DNA from 2 places in the Bradyrhizobium sp. UFLA05-89 genome. Region 1 is predicted to be linked to the other one. Evidence: predicted binding sites of a transcription regulator. Region 1 holds the regulator's gene; the other holds the start of a gene.
What was found. The regulator PhoB, encoded in region 1, activates phosphate uptake and scavenging genes when phosphate is short. The targets are predictions, from matches to a motif close to TGTCATNNANCTGTCAT.
Positions count from the first base shown of each region.

Region 2: phnF (phosphonate metabolism transcriptional regulator PhnF) is a predicted target of PhoB. The motif match lies at 7,440-7,456, and genes of this name have one in related genera.

Region 1 covers NZ_JBANBA010000016.1:87,841-97,265, forward strand. The annotation lists gene SO139_RS11550 (putative bifunctional lysylphosphatidylglycerol flippase/synthetase) at 401-1,456, shown strand; gene SO139_RS11555 (ATP-binding protein) at 1,491-2,789, shown strand; gene pstS (phosphate ABC transporter substrate-binding protein PstS) at 2,933-3,943, shown strand; gene pstC (phosphate ABC transporter permease subunit PstC) at 4,136-5,125, shown strand; gene pstA (phosphate ABC transporter permease PstA) at 5,127-5,972, shown strand; gene pstB (phosphate ABC transporter ATP-binding protein PstB) at 5,969-6,787, shown strand; gene phoU (phosphate signaling complex protein PhoU) at 6,799-7,515, shown strand; gene phoB (phosphate regulon transcriptional regulator PhoB) at 7,530-8,237, shown strand; gene SO139_RS11590 (GcrA family cell cycle regulator) at 8,463-8,975, opposite strand.
Region 2 covers NZ_JBANBA010000026.1:8,366-17,790, forward strand. The annotation lists gene SO139_RS15980 (hypothetical protein) at 1-12, opposite strand, end outside; gene SO139_RS15985 (pyridoxamine 5'-phosphate oxidase family protein) at 423-1,034, opposite strand; gene phnN (phosphonate metabolism protein/1,5-bisphosphokinase (PRPP-forming) PhnN) at 1,051-1,644, opposite strand; gene SO139_RS15995 (alpha-D-ribose 1-methylphosphonate 5-triphosphate diphosphatase) at 1,641-2,798, opposite strand; gene phnL (phosphonate C-P lyase system protein PhnL) at 2,810-3,508, opposite strand; gene phnK (phosphonate C-P lyase system protein PhnK) at 3,517-4,311, opposite strand; gene SO139_RS16010 (alpha-D-ribose 1-methylphosphonate 5-phosphate C-P-lyase PhnJ) at 4,304-5,200, opposite strand; gene SO139_RS16015 (carbon-phosphorus lyase complex subunit) at 5,197-6,300, opposite strand; gene phnH (phosphonate C-P lyase system protein PhnH) at 6,302-6,913, opposite strand; gene phnG (phosphonate C-P lyase system protein PhnG) at 6,918-7,331, opposite strand; gene phnF (phosphonate metabolism transcriptional regulator PhnF) at 7,491-8,219, shown strand; gene phnE (phosphonate ABC transporter, permease protein PhnE) at 8,321-9,169, opposite strand; gene phnE (phosphonate ABC transporter, permease protein PhnE) at 9,166-9,425, opposite strand, start outside.

The DNA.
Region 1 (9,425 bases):
GGGTCGCCGCGCTTCGGCGCATGCCAAATCGCGTTCCGGCCTGCCTTTACCACCGCCGATCGCGGGGCCAAAGATTGACGCCGGCTTAAGCCGCAGCGGAACATTGTCCGGGTGAAATCATCAAAACTTCACGGCCCGTACGCAGGATCGCGATACAGATTCGGCAGAGGCCGTCGCGGAAAAGAGCCAAACGGTGCAAGGCAAGCGCGGATACCCGCCTAAAATATTGAAGAAACGCGTTTTTGCGCTTATTGGCGAATTCCACTCCGGCCCAAAACGCGCTACTGGAGGGTCGGGGAGCATGCGCGAAGCTGGAGCCGGCGCCAAGGGGTCGCCGGCTATCTGTACGTTCGCCCGTTCGCCGGCCGCTATGGCCGCGGAAGCGTAGTTCGAGGTCTAGATGCTGGAAGCCATACGCAGGGCCATGACGTTTCTGCGCCAGAAGCAAATCCTGCATAAGCTTGGCGTCGTGATCAGCGTGACGGTCATCGGCATCGCTTGCTACGTGCTCTATCACATGCTGCGCGGCATCGACTTCAACGAGGTGGTCGAGGCGATCAAGAGCACCGAGCCGAGCCAGATTGCGATGGCGGCGCTGTTCGTGGCCGCCGGCTATTTCACCCTGACCTTCTACGATCTGTTCGCGACGCGTGCGATCGGCCACGCCCATGTGCCCTACCGCATCAATGCGCTCGCGGCCTTCACCAGCTACTCGATCGGCCACAATGTCGGCGCCAGCGTCTTCACCGGCGGCGCGGTGCGCTATCGCATCTACTCGGCCTGGGGCCTCAACGCGATCGACGTCGCCAAGATCTGTTTCCTCGCCGGCCTGACCTTCTGGCTTGGCAACGCCGCCGTGCTCGGCCTCGGGATCACCTATCACCCCGAAGCTGCGGCCTCGATCGACCAGCTGCCCCCCTGGCTCAACCGGCTGGTCGCGATGGCGATCATCGTCGCGCTGGTCGCCTATGTCGTGTGGGTCTGGACCCAGCCGCGCGTGGTCGGTCGTGGTCCATGGACGGTGGTGCTGCCGGGCGGCCCGCTGACGCTGCTCCAGATCGCGATCGGCATCGTCGATCTCGGCTTCTGCGCGCTCGCGATGTACGTGCTGGTGCCGGACGAGCCCAATCTCGGCTTCGTCGTGGTCGCTGTGATCTTCGTCTCCGCCACACTGCTCGGCTTCGCCAGCCACTCCCCCGGAGGTCTCGGCGTATTCGATGCCGCCATGCTGGTCGGGCTGTGGCAGATGGACCGCGAGGAGCTCCTCGGGGGAATGCTGCTGTTCCGCGTCCTCTATTATCTTTCGCCCTTTGTCATATCTGTAATCTTGCTGACGTTTCGAGAGGTTATTATCGGAGCCCGATCGAAACGCCTGCAGCAGGCGGCCCTCAAGCTCGATCCCGGCCCTGCGCGCGAAGCCGCTTACGTGAGAGAGCGCAGCGACAAGAGCGCCTGACCGGCCTACAATTCTTAAGGAGAAGCCTGCCCCGATGGCGATCGACGCCCACCCTTCTCCCTCGGTCCAGCCCTGGTCCGATCGGCTGCGGCATTCGGCGATCATCCTGATCGCGGCGGCGCTGGCGCTGTCGGTGGTGGTCTCGCTCGGGGAATTGTCGGCGACGCGGGCTGTGGCGGTGTTTCTCTGCATCGCCGCGGCCGCGCTGATCCCCTGGCGCCTGCACGATACCGCCGCCTCGCGCGACGACGTCCGCCGCATCAACCCGGTCGAAAACGCGGCGGTGGCCGCGGTTGTCTCGGGCATGCCGGACCCGGCCGTGCTGCTCGATCGCGCCGGGCGCGTCATCCATCTCAATGCTGCCGCAGCCCAGCTCGCGCCAGCGCTGCGCAAGAACGAGCTCGCCCAGTTCGCGCTGCGCTCGCCGGAGATCATCACCGCGCTGCGCGAGGCGATCGCTACATCCGAGCCGCGCCGCGCCGACTATCTCGATCACGTGCCGGTCGACCGCTGGATGGAGCTGATCATCACACCGGTTCCGGTGCCGACCACGTTCGGCGGCGCTGACAAATGCATGCTGATGACCTTCCACGATCAGACGCCGCTACGCCGGGTCGAGGAGATGCGCGCCGATTTCGTCGCCAATGCCAGCCACGAGCTGCGCACGCCGCTGGCCGCGCTCTCCGGCTTCATCGACACGCTTCAGGGCCAGGCCAAGGACGATCCCAGGGCGCGCGAGCGCTTCCTCGGCATCATGCACACCCAGGCGACCCGCATGGCGCGCCTGATCGACGATCTGTTGTCGCTTTCGCGGGTGGAATTGTCGGCGCATGTGCGGCCCGACACGCTGGTCGATGTCGTGCCGATCATCCGCCAGGTCGCTGATGGGCTCGAACCGCTGGCGCGCGAGCGGCAGGTGGACGTCGAGATCAATCTGCCGGAGACGGCGGTGATGATCGCGGGCGACCGCGAGGAATTGTTGCGGCTGTTCGAGAACCTGATCGAGAACGCGCTGAAATACGGCGCCTCGGGCGGGCGGGTGATCGTCTCGCTCGGCATGGTCACGGCGGCTGACGGCTCGCCGGAAATCCGCGTCCTGGTGCGCGACTTCGGCCCCGGAATTGCACCGGAACACCTGCCAAGGCTGACCGAGCGGTTCTACCGGGTTGACGTCGGCGACAGTCGCTCGCAGGGCGGGACGGGCCTCGGATTATCGCTGGTGAAACATATCGTTAACCGGCACCGCGGCCGGCTTTTGATCGAAAGCGTGCTCAAACAGGGCGCCACTTTCACGGCCTGTTTTCCCCAGGCCAAGCCCCCAGCTGCAAGCTGAAAATCCAGCTATCTCAGGCGCTTAAGCCTGTCATCCGACTGTCACGAAACCTTCGTAAAAGCACTACCGATCGCTCCTAAAGGGGCGGCGCGGGAGCGCGATCGGGCGCGCATGGCGCTTCGCTCCCCACTATGGAGACCAGCATGAATTTCATCAAAACTATCGTCGCTGCTGGCCTGGTGGCCGCATCGACGTCGGCCTTCGCTGCCGACATCACCGGCGCCGGCGCGACGTTCCCGTTCCCGATCTATTCGAAGTGGGCTGACGCCTACAAAAAGGAGACCGGCAACGGTCTGAACTATCAGTCGATAGGCTCCGGCGGCGGCATCAAGCAGATCCAGGCCAAGACCGTGACCTTCGGCGCCAGCGATGCGCCACTCAAGGCCGAGCAGCTCGAGAAGGACGGCCTCGTTCAGTGGCCGATGGTCATGGGCGCCATCGTCCCCGTGGTCAACATCGAGGGCGTGAAGGCCGGCGAGCTGACCTTCGACGGCGAGACCCTCGCCAACATCTACCTCGGCAAGATCACCAAGTGGGATGATGCTGCCATCAAGAAGCTCAATCCGAACGTGAAGCTGCCGTCGGACGCGATCACCGTGGTCCGCCGCTCGGACGGTTCGGGCACCACCTTCAACTTCACCAACTACCTCTCCAAGGCCAGCGCGGACTGGAAGAGCAAGGTCGGTGAGGGCACGGCCGTCGAATGGCCGGTCGGTGTCGGCGCCAAGGGCAACGAGGGCGTGTCGGGCAACATCAGCCAGACCAAGAACTCGATCGGTTATGTCGAGTACGCCTATGCCAAGCAGAACAAGCTGACCTACACCGGTCTCGTCAACAAGGCCGGCAAGCCGGTGCAGCCGACCGTCGAGGCCTTCCAGGCGGCCGCGTCCAACGCCGACTGGGGCAAGGCTCCGGGCTACTACGTCATCCTGACCGACCAGCCCGGCGACAAGTCCTGGCCGATCACCGCGGCGACCTTCATCCTGATGCACAAGGACGCCACCGACAAGGCGGCCTCGCAGGAAGCCATCAAGTTCTTCCGCTGGGCCTTCAAGAACGGCAGCAAGGCGGCCGAGGAGCTCGACTACATCCCGATGCCGGACAGCGTCGTCCAGCTGATCGAGAAGACCTGGGCTGCCGAGATCAAGAGCTGATCGCAGCGGCTCTCGTCTCCCGGACGCGGTACGGCATGAAATGACGCGCCGCTGAGCCGGGACCCAGAAGACTTTGGGTGCAATAACTTCGGCCCCGGATCAGCGTCGCACCGCTTCGCGCTGCGCCGCATCCGGGGCACGAGACCGACAATAAGCGTAGATAAATTGGTACAGGGGATCGGCGTGGCAGAGATGGCCGTTCAAAGCGATATCGTCGACGACGCCGGACCATATGATCGCGCCAAGGCCTTGAGCGCGTTCAAGCTCGGCGACATGACCTTCTATTGGATCACGCGGCTCAGCGCGATCTCGGTCCTCCTGATCCTCGGCGGCATCATCGTGTCGCTGATCGTCGGCGCCTTCCCGGCCATCAGGGAATACGGCCTCGCCTTCCTGTGGACCCAACGTTGGGCGCCCTCTGCCGATCCGCCGGTGCTCGGCGCGCTCGGGCCGATTTACGGCACGCTCGTCACCTCCTTCATCGCAATGCTGATCGCCATTCCCGTCGGCCTCGGCATCGCGATCTTCCTCACCGAGCTCTGCCCGCAATGGCTGCGCCGCCCGATCGGCATGGCGGTCGAGTTGCTCGCCGGCATTCCCTCGATCATCTACGGCATGTGGGGCTTCTTCGTGCTGGGTCCGTTCCTGGCCAACACCTTCCAGCCCTTCATGATCAAGCTGTTCGACGGCGTTCCGGTGCTGGGCGCGATCTTCGCCGGCCCGCCGTCCTATCTCAGCCTGTTCAACGCCTCGCTGATCCTCGCGATCATGGTGCTTCCCTTCATCACCTCGATCTCGGTCGACGTGTTCAAGACCGTGCCGCCGGTCCTGAAGGAAGCCGCCTATGGCGTCGGCTGCACCACCTGGGAAGTCGTGCGCAGCGTGGTGATCCCCTACACGCGCGTCGGCATCATCGGCGGCGTCATGCTGGCACTCGGACGTGCGCTGGGTGAGACCATGGCGGTGACCTTCATCATCGGCAACTCCTTCCGCATCTCGTCGTCGATCTTCGCCCCAGGCACGACCATCTCGGCGGCGATCGCCAGCGAGTTCGCCGAAAGCGACGGCCTGCATCAGTCCGGCCTGATCCTGCTCGGCCTGCTGCTGTTCGTGCTGACGTTCTTCGTGCTCGCCGGCGCGCGGCTGATGCTGCTGCGTCTCGAAAAGAAGGCGGGGAAGTAACATGAACCCGATCTACGCACGCCGCCGCCGCAAGGACATCGTCATCCGTGGTCTCTGCATCGCTGCCGCCGCCTTCGGCGTCACCTGGCTCGCGCTGATCCTGATCACCTTGCTTTACAACGGCCTCACCGGTCTGAACCTTCAGATCTTCGTCGCGGACACTCCGCCTCCGGGCTCGACCGAAGGCGGCCTGCGCAACGCCATCATCGGTTCGATCATCATGACCGTGATCGGCGTCGGCATCGGCGCGCCGCTTGGCCTGTTCGCCGGGACCTATCTCGCCGAATACGGTCGCAACGACAAGTTGACCTCGGTAATCCGCTTCATCAACGACATCCTCTTGTCGGCACCCTCCATCATCATCGGCCTGTTCATCTATGGTGCGGTGGTGGTGCCGATGCGCGGCTTCTCGGCGATCGCCGGCGCGCTGGCGCTGGCCGTCATCGTGATCCCGGTCGTGCTGCGCACCACCGAGGACATGCTGCTGCTGGTGCCGAACGCGCTACGCGAGGCGGCTTCTGCTCTTGGGCTGCCGCGTTCGCTGGTGATCAAGCGGATCGCCTACCGCGCGGCGCGCTCCGGTCTCATCACCGGCGTGCTGCTCGCCACCGCACGCGTCGCCGGCGAGACCGCGCCGCTGCTGTTCACCGCCTTGTCGAACCAGTTCTTCAGCCTCAGCCTGAACAAGACGATGGCGAACCTGCCGGTCACCATCAACAATTTCGTGCAGAGCCCCTATGCCTACTGGAAGCAGTTGGCCTGGAGCGGGGCGCTGCTGATCACCCTGACCGTGCTTGCCCTGAACATTGGCGCGCGCATTCTTGGCGCCGAGAGGACTGCAAAATGAGCGATCTGTCCGTTTCCGTAAGTTCCACCGGGCGTCAGGCGTCTCCGACGCTGCCCGAGGCTCCGGCCAAGGTGACGGTGCGCAATCTCAACTTCTATTATGGCGAGCACCACGCGCTGAAGAACATCAACCTGACGCTCGGCACCAATCGCGTCACGGCGTTCATCGGCCCATCCGGCTGCGGCAAGTCGACCCTGCTGCGCATCTTCAACCGGATGTACGATCTCTATCCGGGACAGCGCGCCACCGGTCAGCTCATGCTGGACCAGACCAACATCCTCGACTCCAAGCTCGACCTCAACCTGCTGCGCGCCCGGGTCGGCATGGTGTTCCAGAAGCCGACGCCGTTCCCGATGACGATCTACGAGAACATCGCCTTCGGCATCCGCCTCTATGAGAAGATCTCCAAATCGGAGATGGACGTCCGCGTCGAGAAGGCGCTGCGCGGCGGCGCGCTGTGGAACGAGGTCAAGGACAAGCTCAACGCCTCCGGCCTGTCGCTCTCCGGCGGCCAGCAGCAGCGTCTCTGCATCGCCCGCACCGTGGCGGTGCGTCCCGAGGTGATCCTGTTCGACGAGCCCTGCTCGGCGCTCGATCCGATCTCGACCGCTAAGGTCGAGGAGCTTATCCAGGAGCTCGCCGAGAACTACACGATCGCGATCGTCACCCACAACATGCAGCAGGCGGCGCGCGTCTCGGACAAGACCGCCTTCATGTATCTCGGCGAGCTGATCGAGTTCGACGAGACCAGCAAGATCTTCACGTCGCCCAGCGACCGGCGTACCCAAGACTACATCACCGGCCGCTTCGGCTGAGGAGACAGGAAATGGCTTCTGAACATACCGCAAAGGCCTTCGACACCGACCTGCAAGAGCTCACGCGGCTCGTTGCGGAGATGGGCGGCCTTGCCGAGCGCATGATCGTCGATTCCGTCGATGCGCTGATCCGCCGTGACGTCGCGCTCGGCCAGCGCGTGGTGGCAACCGACGCCGAGATCGACGCGCTCCAGAAGAAGATCGAGGAGCGCGCCGTGCTCACGATCGCGCGCCGCCAGCCGATGGCGGTCGACTTGCGCGAGATCGTTGGCGCCATGCGCGTCGCGACCGATCTGGAGCGGATCGGCGACCTTGCCAAGAACATGGGCAAGCGCGTCGCCGCGCTCGAGACCGATTTCCATCCGCTAAAGCTGTTCCGCGGCCTGGAACACATGACCGACCTCGTGCAGCAGCAGGTGAAGTCGGTGCTGGACGCCTATGCCGCGCATGACCTGCCGGCGGCGATGGTGGTGTGGAAAGGCGACGAGGAGGTCGACGCGATCTGCACCTCGCTGTTCCGCGAGCTCCTCACCTACATGATGGAGGATCCGCGCAACATCTCGTTCTGCATCCATTTGATGTTCTGCGCCAAGAACATCGAGCGGATCGGCGACCATGCGACCAACATCGCCGAGACCGTTTTTTACATGATCGAAGGTCAGGCCATCGCCGACAAGCGCCCGAAGGGCGACATGACGACCTTCGCCACGACCGTGCCGAACACTTAAGGAGCGACGACGCCATGGGCGCACGCATTCTGGTTGTTGAGGACGAGGAAGCGCTGACCGAGCTATTGCGCTACAACCTCGAAGGCGACGGCTACGATGTCGAGACGGTGATGCGCGGCGATGACGCCGACACCCGCCTCAAGGAGCATATCCCCGACCTGATCGTGCTCGACTGGATGCTGCCGGGCCTGTCCGGCATTGAGCTGTGCCGCAGGCTTCGCGCCAGGCCCGAGACCAAGCAGCTGCCGATCATCATGCTCACGGCACGCGGCGAGGAGAGCGAGCGGGTGCGGGGGCTTGCGACCGGCGCCGACGACTACATCGTCAAGCCGTTCTCGGTACCTGAGTTGCTCGCGCGCGTGAAAGGCCTGCTCCGGCGTGCAAGCCCCGAGCGGCTTGCGACCATACTCGCCTACGGCGACATCGAGCTCGACCGCGAGAAGCGTCGCGTCGCGCGCTCCGGACGGCCGATCGACCTCGGCCCGACCGAATATCGCCTCTTGGAGTTCTTCCTGGAGCATCCCGGCCGGGTGTTCTCGCGTGAACAGCTGCTCGACAGCGTCTGGGGCCGTGACATCTATATCGACGAGCGCACCGTCGACGTCCACATCGGCCGTCTGCGCAAGCTGCTCAATCTCGGCCGCGAGCAGGACCCGATCCGCACCGTCCGTGGCGCCGGCTACGCGCTGGACGATCGTTTCGCGAAGGCGGAGCAGACTTAAGGTTTGCAGGTGGCAGCGGTGATCCAGCGGGCTGCCGCCACATTCTCCGATGTCGTCCCTGCGAAAGCAGGGACCCATAACCACGGGGAGTGGTTTGGCGAAGACTCGGAGTGATCTTCCCGCGCAATAACTGCGCCCTGGATTATGGGTCCCTGCTTTCGCAGGGACGACATCCAATTTGTTGAACCATCGTTGCGCGTCGGCCAGCCCCCCGCGCTGATGACCTCAGCGCGTGCCGGGCTTGGCCGGTGCGCGTCGGCGGTCCGCCGCCGGCTGGTAGGCGACGCGCGAATGCTGCGCGCAGTAGGGCAGGCCCGAGAGCGACTTGCCGCCACAGAAGAAGAAATCCGGGCTCGAGGGATCGCCGACAGGCCAGTGGCAGGTCGCCTCGTTGAGCTCGAGCAGCGACAGGCGCTGGCTCATCGGAACGACGTTGTCGTAGGTGATCGGATCGGGCTCGACCTCGACCTCGAAGGCCTGGGCGAGGGCGGTGTTGCCGCGCGAGATCGGGCGGCTCACCCGCATCATGTGCTGTGCGGGGCGCGCCTTGCGGGGCCGGGGAGCCGCCGAGGACGGGCTCTTGGCGCGACCGGACAGGCCCAGCCGGTGCACCTTGCCGATTACGGCGTTGCGCGTCACATTCCCGAGCTCGGCAGCGATCTGGCTGGCCGAAAGCCCGGCTTCCCAGAGCTTTTTCAATTGCTCGACGCGATCGTCGGACCAGGTCAAAACCGTCATTGCACCCTTCCCTTCGCCGCGCGCCTGCCAATCCTTGGGGCCGCGTGGCGATGTCTAAGCCTCGAAAAACCCGTGCCCCCAGAATCCCTTAAGGCTCGCCGGGCGCGAAAAACGCACCTGAACGTTACGCCGGTACATGAGGACTAAGAGGATCAGAACTGCTGCACGAGATGTCGTATCTGACACGGTAAACGCTACAATATGGCGTGACTCCCGCGCAAGAGTCTGCGGCTCCGCGTCCACATGTTCCGTCGCTAAAAGAACTCAAAATCGCCACCGCAAGACTACGGGTCAGGCGCCTTGCAGGGCCTTCTGGCGGCATTGACAGCGGTTTTTCCAAGCATAAAATGGTGACACGTGCCGCCCTTAAAAGGCGGCACGTTTCGTTTTCCGGGCAGGTCAATGATGCGCTGCGCAAGGCAGCCTCAGCCGGCCCCAACATCCAAGTGA
Region 2 (9,425 bases), on a different contig from region 1:
GGCTTGGGTCATGGCTGCTCGTTCGCCGAGGACGTCGGCGTTCCTGTCCTTGAAATTTTGTGAAGAGGGCGTGCTGAAGCGACGGTCAGCAGCAACAACAGGGGCCGGTCGCCGCAGAGAAACAGCGATGCGTCATGCCCTTGCGCATGTCGCCTTGAACTCGCTGGTCAGTCGTTCTCATTATGGGCTTTCGGCTCATGGAGCAGTTTCGATGCTCGGAATATCGGGCGATTGACCCGATCGGTCAATGAAATGGCTATCCATATTTCGCGCGGCGGCGTGCGGCCGCTTCTCTGCGCATCAGCACCAGCAAACGGAATCATCTCGCCGCGGCGTCACCTCGTCCCGCTTGCGGGGAGAGGTCGGAATTCAAGCGCAGCTTGAACTCCGGGTGACGGGAGCTTCCACGAGTAGGAAAGGAATCACCACATCGTCGCGGCCGCGCGCGCGGGCCAGGCGCGGTCGTACTCTTCGCCGCCGACCTTGTTCTCGCTCATTTCGGCGAGGATCTGACCGGGCGTCGGCAAGGACTTGGGATCGACCCGCTTGTCGGGATTCCAGAGATCGGAGCGGACGATGGCGCGGGCGCACTGAAAATAGAGCTCGTCGATGGTCATCACCATGACGCTGCGCGGCGCCTTGCCATCGACCTTGAAGGAGGCCAGCAGATCGGGATCGACCGAGATGTGGGCCCGCCCATTGACGCGGATCGCGTTGCCGGAGCCGGGGATCAGGAACATCAGCGAGACGCGCGAATCGCGGACGATGTTGCGCAGGGAATCGATGCGGTTGTTGCCGCGGCGGTCCGGCAGCATCAGCGTCTTCGGGTCATGAATGCGCACGAAGCCGGGCAGATCGCCGCGCGGCGAGCAATCGATGCCCTCGGGGCCAATGGTGGCCAGCGCGGCAAAGGGCGATGTCTCGATGAAGACGCGATAGAGCGGGGTGACGTGATCGGCGACCTTCACGGTCGAGGCGTCGTTGGTGGCGCCATAAATGGCTTCGAGCTCTTCGACCGTCGTAATCACCGTCATTCCACCTGCTCCTTTGCTATTCGCGCCAGCATTCGTTGCGGATCACGCGGACAAGCTGCCGGCCATGATAATCAGCGCTGCCGGCGTTGACGATCGTGACGTCGGCATGCGCCGCAGCGTCATCGACGTTGCGGCTGAGTCGCTCCGTAATGTTGCCGTCGCTGCGTCGCGCCCGCGCGGCGAGACGCTGGGCAAGGACGTCCGGCGGCGCCGTGATCGCGACCACCACGACGTTGGCATAGGCCTGGCGCAGCGCGTCGATCACCGTGCGCGAGACATTGACGACGACCGTGCGGCCTGCGCGGATATCGTCGTTGATATCGACCGGCAGGGCGTATGAGAGGCCATGTGCCTCCCAATGCGCAGCGAAATCCCCGTGGTCCAGCCCGCGGCGAAATTCGTCCGGAGTCGCGGACACATTGTCCTCGGCAGCAGACGCCTCCCGCGTCACGATCCGGCGCGGAAAGACCACATCGTGAGCTTCAGTGAGGGCGGCTTTGGCAAGACCAAGCAGCGTATCCTTGCCGGCACCGCTCGGACCAACGACCAAAACCAGGCGTCCAGGGCCGATCGCGGTCTCCTGTGGTGCAATCGACAGGCTCTCGCTCATGCGACGCGCCCTCCTTCCCGCCAGACGCTGCGAACGACGGGAACGCTGCCTGCAACGTGGACGCGGATCAAGTCGGCGCGCTTGCCGACCGCGATCTCGCCGCGATCGGTGAGCCCGACGGCCTCCGCCGGTGCCTTCGTCACCGTGCGGATTGCGGCCGGGAGGCTGATCGCCGGCACATGCTGCGGCAGTTGCAGCGCGGCCATCAAGAGGCTCGACGGAATGTAGTCAGATGACAGGATGTCCAGGAGCCCCTCGCGCGCGAGATCGATGGCGGCGATGTTGCCCGAATGCGAGCCGCCGCGCACCACATTTGGCGCGCCCATCAAAATGTCGATGCCGGCTGCGTGCAGGCCGCGCGCAGCTTCCACCGTGGTCGGAAACTCCGCGACAGCGACCCCGTCGCGGATCGCATCGGTGACGTTCTCCTCGGTGGTGTCGTCGTGGCTCGCCAGCGGAATTTTGTGTTCCTGCGCAAGCGCCACGATCTCTCGCATGTTCGTCGCGGCATAGGTCTGCTGGTAGGTGAAGCGTCTGGCAAAGAGCTCGTCGAGCTGGGCGTCGGTCATGCCACCACCCTTGCCGCGGTAGTAGTCGCGCAGCTTGACCTCGTCGCGAAACTGGCGCTGGCCGGGCGTGTGGTCCATCAGCGACATCAACCGCACGTCGGGACGACCGATCAGCTCCTTGGCCTCCTCGACGACGCTCGGCATCGGAATCTCGCAGCGCAGATGCAGGAAGTGATCGGCGCGCAGGAGATTGCTCTGGCGCGCCGCGGAGATCGCAGCGGCGAGCGTGCCGGCACGGCCGTCGACCTCCTCCGCGCCGTCCTCGCGCCAGACCCGCAGCGAATCGAGTACCGTGGTGATGCCTGACGTCGCAAGCTGCCCGTCATAGGAGATGACGGCGGCGACGGGATCCCAGAACACCTTTGGCCTTGGCACGTAGTGCGCTTCGAGATGATCGGTATGCAGCTCGATCAGGCCCGGCGCAATCAGGTCGCCGCCGGCGTCCTCGGCGCCCGCGGGCGCCCCGCTCTCGCCGATCTCGGCAATGCGCCCGTTCGCAAGAGCGATCCAGCCCTGCTCGATCACGCCATCAGCCAGCACGATCCTGGCGTTGGCGATCACGGTTTCATTCGGCTTCGCGTTCATTTCCAAATCCTTCAGGCCGCGGCGGCAAAACTGGTGACGTCGACGATACGGTCGGCGATCAGATGGCGTATCTCGTCGTCATGGACGATCGCGACCATGGCTGTGCCCCTGCGCTTCTTCCCTGCGATCAGCTCGACGACAACGGCGCGGTTGGCGGCATCGAGCGAGGCGGTCGGCTCGTCGAGCAGCAGGATCGGCAGCTCCGGAATGAAGCCACGCGCGATGTTGACGCGCTGCTGCTCGCCGCCGGAGAAGGTGGCGGGCGGAAGCTGCCAGAGTCGCTCGGGGATGTTGAGGCGATGCAAAAGAGCGCCCGCGCGCTGTCGTGCCTCGGGTCGCGCCACGCCGCTCGCGATCAGCGGCTCGGCGACGACATCGATGGTCGCGACTCGCGGCACCGCGCGGAGGAACTGGCTAACGTAGCCGATCGTGTCACGCCTGACGTTGAGGATCTGACGCGGCTCGGCGCTGGCAAGATCGATCAGGTTACCTCGATGGCGGATGCCGATGCGGCCGCCGTCGCAGCGATAATTGCCGAAGATCATTTTCAGGATCGACGACTTGCCCGCGCCCGACGGACCGGAGAGCACGACGCATTCGCCGGGATTGACGTGGAACGTCACGCCTCGCACGACAGGGAGCTCGACGCCACCCTGAAGGTGCATCGTAAATGTCTTTTGCGCGTTGGCGACGTCGATCATGGCGGTCATCGGGCGGCTCATGGCGGCAGAATCGAGGAGACGAGAAGTTGAGTATAGGGCTCGCGCGGGTCGTCGAGCACCAGGTCGGTCAGGCCAGTCTCGATGACCCGTCCGCCCTTCATTACCATCACGCGATGCGACAGCAGCCGTGCCACCGCGAGATCGTGGGTGACGATGATGACGGCGAGATGCAATTCGGCAACCAGGTTGCGCAAGAGGTCGAGCAGGCGGGCCTGCACGGAGACATCGAGGCCGCCGGTCGGCTCGTCCATGAAGACGAGGCGCGGCTCGGTGACGAGGTTACGGGCGATCTGGAGGCGCTGGCGCATGCCGCCGGAATAGGTGCGCGGTGCATCGTCGATCCGTGCGACGTCGATCTCGACGCGCTCCAGCCAGCTCGAGGCGGTGTCGCGGATGCGGCCGTAGTGATTCCATCCTACGGCCATCAGTCGTTCGCCGACATTGGCGCCGGCGGAGACCGCCATGCGCAGGCCCTGCGCGGGATCCTGGTGCACAAAGCCCCAATCGGTGCGGAACAGGAAACGCCGCTCGGCCTCGCCCAGCGTTGCAAGATCGCGTGTCACGCCATCGCGCATCCGGTAGGCGACGCGCCCACCGCTCGCGGACAGCTGGCCCGACAGGAGCTGGAGCAGCGTCGACTTGCCGGAGCCGGATTCGCCGACGATCGCCAGCACCTCGCCGGGATAGAGCGCGAAGGAGACGTCGCGACAGGCCGCGATTTTGCCGTAGGATTTGCTCAAGGCTTCCGCGACCAGCAGCGGCTGATCGTTCTCAGGCACAGGCTCAGCCATTTGATTCCCCCTGCGCCTTCTCCTTGTACGGCGCGGCGCTCAGGCTGCCGTGATGGCCGGCTGCCTGACGTTCCTCGCAGAAATCGGTGTCGGAGCACACGAACATGCGGCCGCCCTTGTCGTCGGTGACGATCTCGTCGAGATACGAATTCTCGGCGCCGCACAGCGCGCAGGGCGCGTTGAAGCGATAGGGCTCGAACGGATGATCCTCGAAATCGAGCGACACCACCTGGGTGTAAGGCGGGATCGCATAGATGCGCTTTTCGCGACCGGCGCCGAAGAGCTGCAGCGCCGGGCAATTGTCCATCTTGGGATTGTCGAATTTCGGCGTCGGTGACGGGTCCATCACGTAGCGCGCGTTCACCTTCACCGGATAGGCGTAGGCGGTCGCGATATGTCCGAACCGCGCGATGTCCTCATAGAGCTTGACGTGCATCAGGCCGTATTCGGCGAGCGCATGCATGCGGCGCGTCTCGGTCTCGCGTGGCTCGAGGAAGCGCAGGGGTTCGGGGATCGGCACCTGATAGACGAGCACCTGGTTCGGCCCGAGCGCCGTCTCCGGGATGCGGTGACGAGTCTGGATCACGGTTGCCACTTCCGTCGCGGTCGTCGTGGCGACGCCGGCGGTCTTGGCGAAGAATTTCCGGATCGAGATCGCGTTGGTGGTGTCGTCGGAGCCCTGATCGATCACCTTCAGCACGTCATCCGGTCCGAGAATCGCGGCCGTGACCTGCACGCCGCCGGTGCCCCAGCCATAGGGCATCGGCATTTCGCGGCTGGCGAACGGGACCTGATAGCCGGGTATCGCAATGGCCTTCAGAATCGCGCGGCGGATCATCCGCTTGGTCTGCTCGTCGAGATAGGCGAAGTTGTAGGCAGGCGCGTTCATTCCGCAGCCTCCTTCATCGCCTCGACGTCATTGGCCTCGGCAAATTCCTGCCGCAGCTTGCGCAGCAAGCCGAGCTCGGACTGGAAGTCGACATAATGAGGCAGCTTTAGATGCTCGACGAAGCCAGTCGCCTGGACGTTGTCGGAATGCGACATCACGAATTCCTCGTCCTGCGCGGGCGCAAGCACCTCCTCGCCGAGATCGCGTGCGCGAAGCGCGCGATCGACCAGCGCCATCGACATGGTCTTGCGCTCGCTCTGGCCGAAGGCGAGGCCATAGCCGCGGGTGAAGCACGGCGCTTCCGTGGCCGAGCCCTTGAATTGGTTGACCATCTGGCATTCGGTGAGCTCGATGGCGCCGAGCGGCACGGCAAAACCGACGTCCTCGGCGAAGAAATCGACCTCGACCTCGCCAAAGCGAATCTCGCCGGCGAAGGGATGGTTACGGCCGTAGCCGCGCTGCGTCGAGTAGCCCATCGCCAGCAGAAAACCTTCGTCGCCACGCGCGAGATTCTGCAGGCGCAGGTCGCGGTCGGCCGGAAAATTCAGCGGCTCGCGCGTGAGATCCCCGACGCTCGCGCCGTCTTCAGCTTGCGGCGAGGCCTCGATCAGCCCGTCGCGGCCCAGGATGTCCGTCACGCGCGGCGTGGCCGCGGTCGACGCCTCTGCCGTCGCCGGCGCCTCGGGCACAAATCCCTCGGCGAGCGTCGGATCGAGCAGGCGGTGCGTGTAGTCGAAGGTCGGCCCGAGAATCTGGCCGCCCGGAATATCGTTGAAGGTCGAAGACACCCGCCGCTGCACCCGCATGGCACCGGTATCGACCGGCTCGCTTGCGCCAAGGCGCGGCAGGGTGGCACGAAAGGCGCGGACCAAAAAGATTGCCTCGATCAGATCGCCGCGCGCCTGCTTGATGGCGAGCGCCGCAAGCTCGCGGTCATAGAGCGAGCCTTCGCTCATGACGCGATCGACGGCAAGACCGAGCTGCTCGGAAATCTGGTCGAGCGAAATTTCGGGTACGCTCTGGTCGCCACGCCGCGCATGCGCGAGCAGGCGATGGGCGTTCTCGATGGCACGTTCGCCACCTTTGACTGCGACATACATGCTACTGGCTCCCCTTGTTCGCGACACACGTGGTACGGGGGATCGCAACCACGGCGTCGTCGGCGACCAACACCACGTCGATGCCACGCGGAAACAGCGCCTCGTTGATGCGTAGGCGCACGAAGAGGTCGGCCGGCCTGATTGCTACGTGAAGCGTCGTCACGCCGTCGATACCCGGGCCACGAAGCTCGAAGGCGCCCCCTGCGTCGAGGCTCTCCACTTGCAGGATCACCGTGGTCGAGCGATCCGGATATTCGTTACTTCCGAGCGCAAATCGCTCGAGTGAAGGAAGCATGGCACCGTCGGCGATCAGCGCAAAGCTCGCGACCGAAGCATCCTGGATCACCGGCGCGCCGGTATGGAATTTCAGCCATTTTGGGACGTCGGAGTTCTCCGACATTCGCGCATCGAGCCAGAGCGGCGTATCGTGGTCGAACAATGTGAGCGCGATCGCCGCGGTCCCGCGCATCATGGGACCGGGCGTGCCTGCGACCGGCACGATGCGCTGGACCGAGCCCGGCCGCGCCATCGCGTCCATGACCGAACGAAAGGTCGATTGCGCCGACAACACCTTGTCGGCGAAACCCGGCGGCAGCTCCGCAATCGTGGTCATGGCCTCACCCCTCACCGCGCACCATGGTGTAGAAATCAACCTTCGTTGCGGCCGTCTGCGCGCCGCGCTGCGCCTGCCGCGCGTGCAGGTCCGCGCGCAGCGGCGCGACGACCTCACGTTCGACGAGGGCACCAAATTCTACCGACTGCACGAGCGCGTCGCAGAGCGCGATCAGCCTGGCCTTCTCACCGTCGCGGCCGAGCGTATAGCCGAAACCGACCTCGCCGCTCGCAAGCCGCACCGCGGCGCGCGACACGGTGGCTTCGCCCAGGTTGAACGGCGCACCGTCGCCACCGACGCGGCCGCGCAGCATCACCAGGCCGTTCTCTGGCGCGCGCAGGTCGTCGTGTTGCGGCAGCGCGATTGTGCTGAGACGCTCGGCGATGTCGCCGGGTTCGGCGTGCGCCAGCACGGCCATCGCCGCCTTGCGCCGCGTCGTGAGGCTGTCTTGCGGGGTCACGTCATTCCACCAGGCTTGCCGAATTCAAGTTGTCTATGATAATAGACAACTTGATAAGGAAGCGCCATGACTGTTTCGTGACAACCGTATGATTTTCGGGATAGGCTGTTCCCCATTATGAGCCTTCAGGACACCGCCTCTTCCGGCGTCGCGCTGTGGCGCCTGGTCGCCGACGGCATCGAGCGCGGCATCGCCGACGGCCGCTTCGCGGCCGGCGAGAAGCTGCCGGGCGAGATGGAGATCGCCGAGACCTATCGTGTGAACCGCCATACGGTGCGGCGCGCGCTGGCGGCCCTTGCCGAGCGCGGCCTGGTGCGCGCCGAGCGTGGCAGCGGCACCTATGTCGAGGCGCAGAAGCTCGCCTATCCACTGCGCTCGCGTACGCGCTTCTCGGAGATCGTCGGCGCCGGCGGCCGCGAGCCGCGCGGACAGTTGATCGAGGCGTCGGAGGACGTGGCGAGCCGGGAGCTCGCGCGGGAGCTCGGCGTGAAGACCGGGGCGCGGCTGGTCCGGATCGAATCCGTGCGCTTGGCGGACCGCACGCCGATCTGCGTCTCGACGTCCTGGCTATCAGCCGAACTCTTTCCTGATGCGGGCGCGGTATTCGCCGCCACACGCTCGATGACAAAGCTGCTCGCGCATTACGGCGTCCGCGACTACCGCCGCGGCTCGACCCGGATCACCGCCGGCATCGTCGACGCGACCGACGCCGCGCGGCTCGATCTCGCGCTCGGACGCCCGATCCTGGTGGTCGATTCCACCGACCTCGATCCGGACGGCAAGCCGCTGGTGACGAAACGCTCGCGATTTGCGGCGGAGCGGGTGGAGTTCTTGGTGGAATCGTAGGGTGGACAAAGGCGCACTTGCGCCGTGCCCACCCTCTCTCCGAGGTCGCGACAGAAGCGGTGGGCACGCTTTGCTTTGCCCACCCTACGAGAGCAGCCGCTCTATGCCACAGCCCGCCTGCCGATGATGGCAAAGCGCAGCTTGCCGGAGATGAAATCGATCGCGGCGACAGCGACCAGGATCATGAGCACGAGGAACGACACCTTCTGCCATTCCAGCACGCGGATCTGCTCGGCGAGCTGAAGCCCGATGCCGCCGGCACCGACGATGCCGATGATGCTGGCCGAGCGCGTGTTCGATTCGATGAAGTAGAGCACCTGGCCGGCGATGACCGGCAGCACCTGCGGCATCAGGCCGAAGCGGATCTCATGCAAGGCGTTGCCCCCTGACGCCCTGATGCCCTCGACCTGCTTCTTGTCGGCCGCCTCGATCGCCTCCGAAAACAACTTACCGAGCGCGCCGAAGTCCGAGACCATGATCGCGAGCACGCCGGCGAACGGCCCGAGCCCGACGACATTGATCCAGACCAGCGCCCAGATCAGCGTATCGACGCCGCGGATCGAGTCGAGGAAGCGGCGCACCGGAAAGCGGATGATGTTCGGCGGCACGATGTTGCGCGCCGCGAGCAGGGAAACGGGCAGCGCCAGCGTTGCGGCCAGCGTTGTGCCGAGCAGCGCGATCGACAGCGTCTCGCCGAGCGCCTTCAGATAGAGCGGCAACGACGTTCCGGGATCGGGCGGGATCATCATCATGGTGATCCAGCCGAGCTGCTTGAGGCCCGCGATGAACTTCGCCGGTTCGAAGCCGAGATCCTGCAGGCCGAAGATAAAGACGGCGAGCGCGGCCACAATCATCGCCGGCATCGCCAGACGCGCGGCCGCCGGCCGCTCGAAGGCCTCGGGATATTTCGTCCGCAGCGCTGCGGTGTCGGGCTTCTCGAACTGCTTCATGACCGTGCATCCCTGCCGAACAGCCGCGCACGCAACCAGCCAGTCGTGATGTCGATGACGAAGATCGTGAGCACGATCATCAGCAGGATCGCGCTGACGTCGGAGTAGTAGAATTTTCGGATCGCGACCACGAGCTCCTGGCCGACGCCACCGGCACCGACGAAACCCATCACCGAGGATTCGCGGACGTTGATCTCGAAGCGCAGCAGCGCGTAGCTGACATAGCCGGCCGAGACCTGCGGCAGCACGGCAAAGC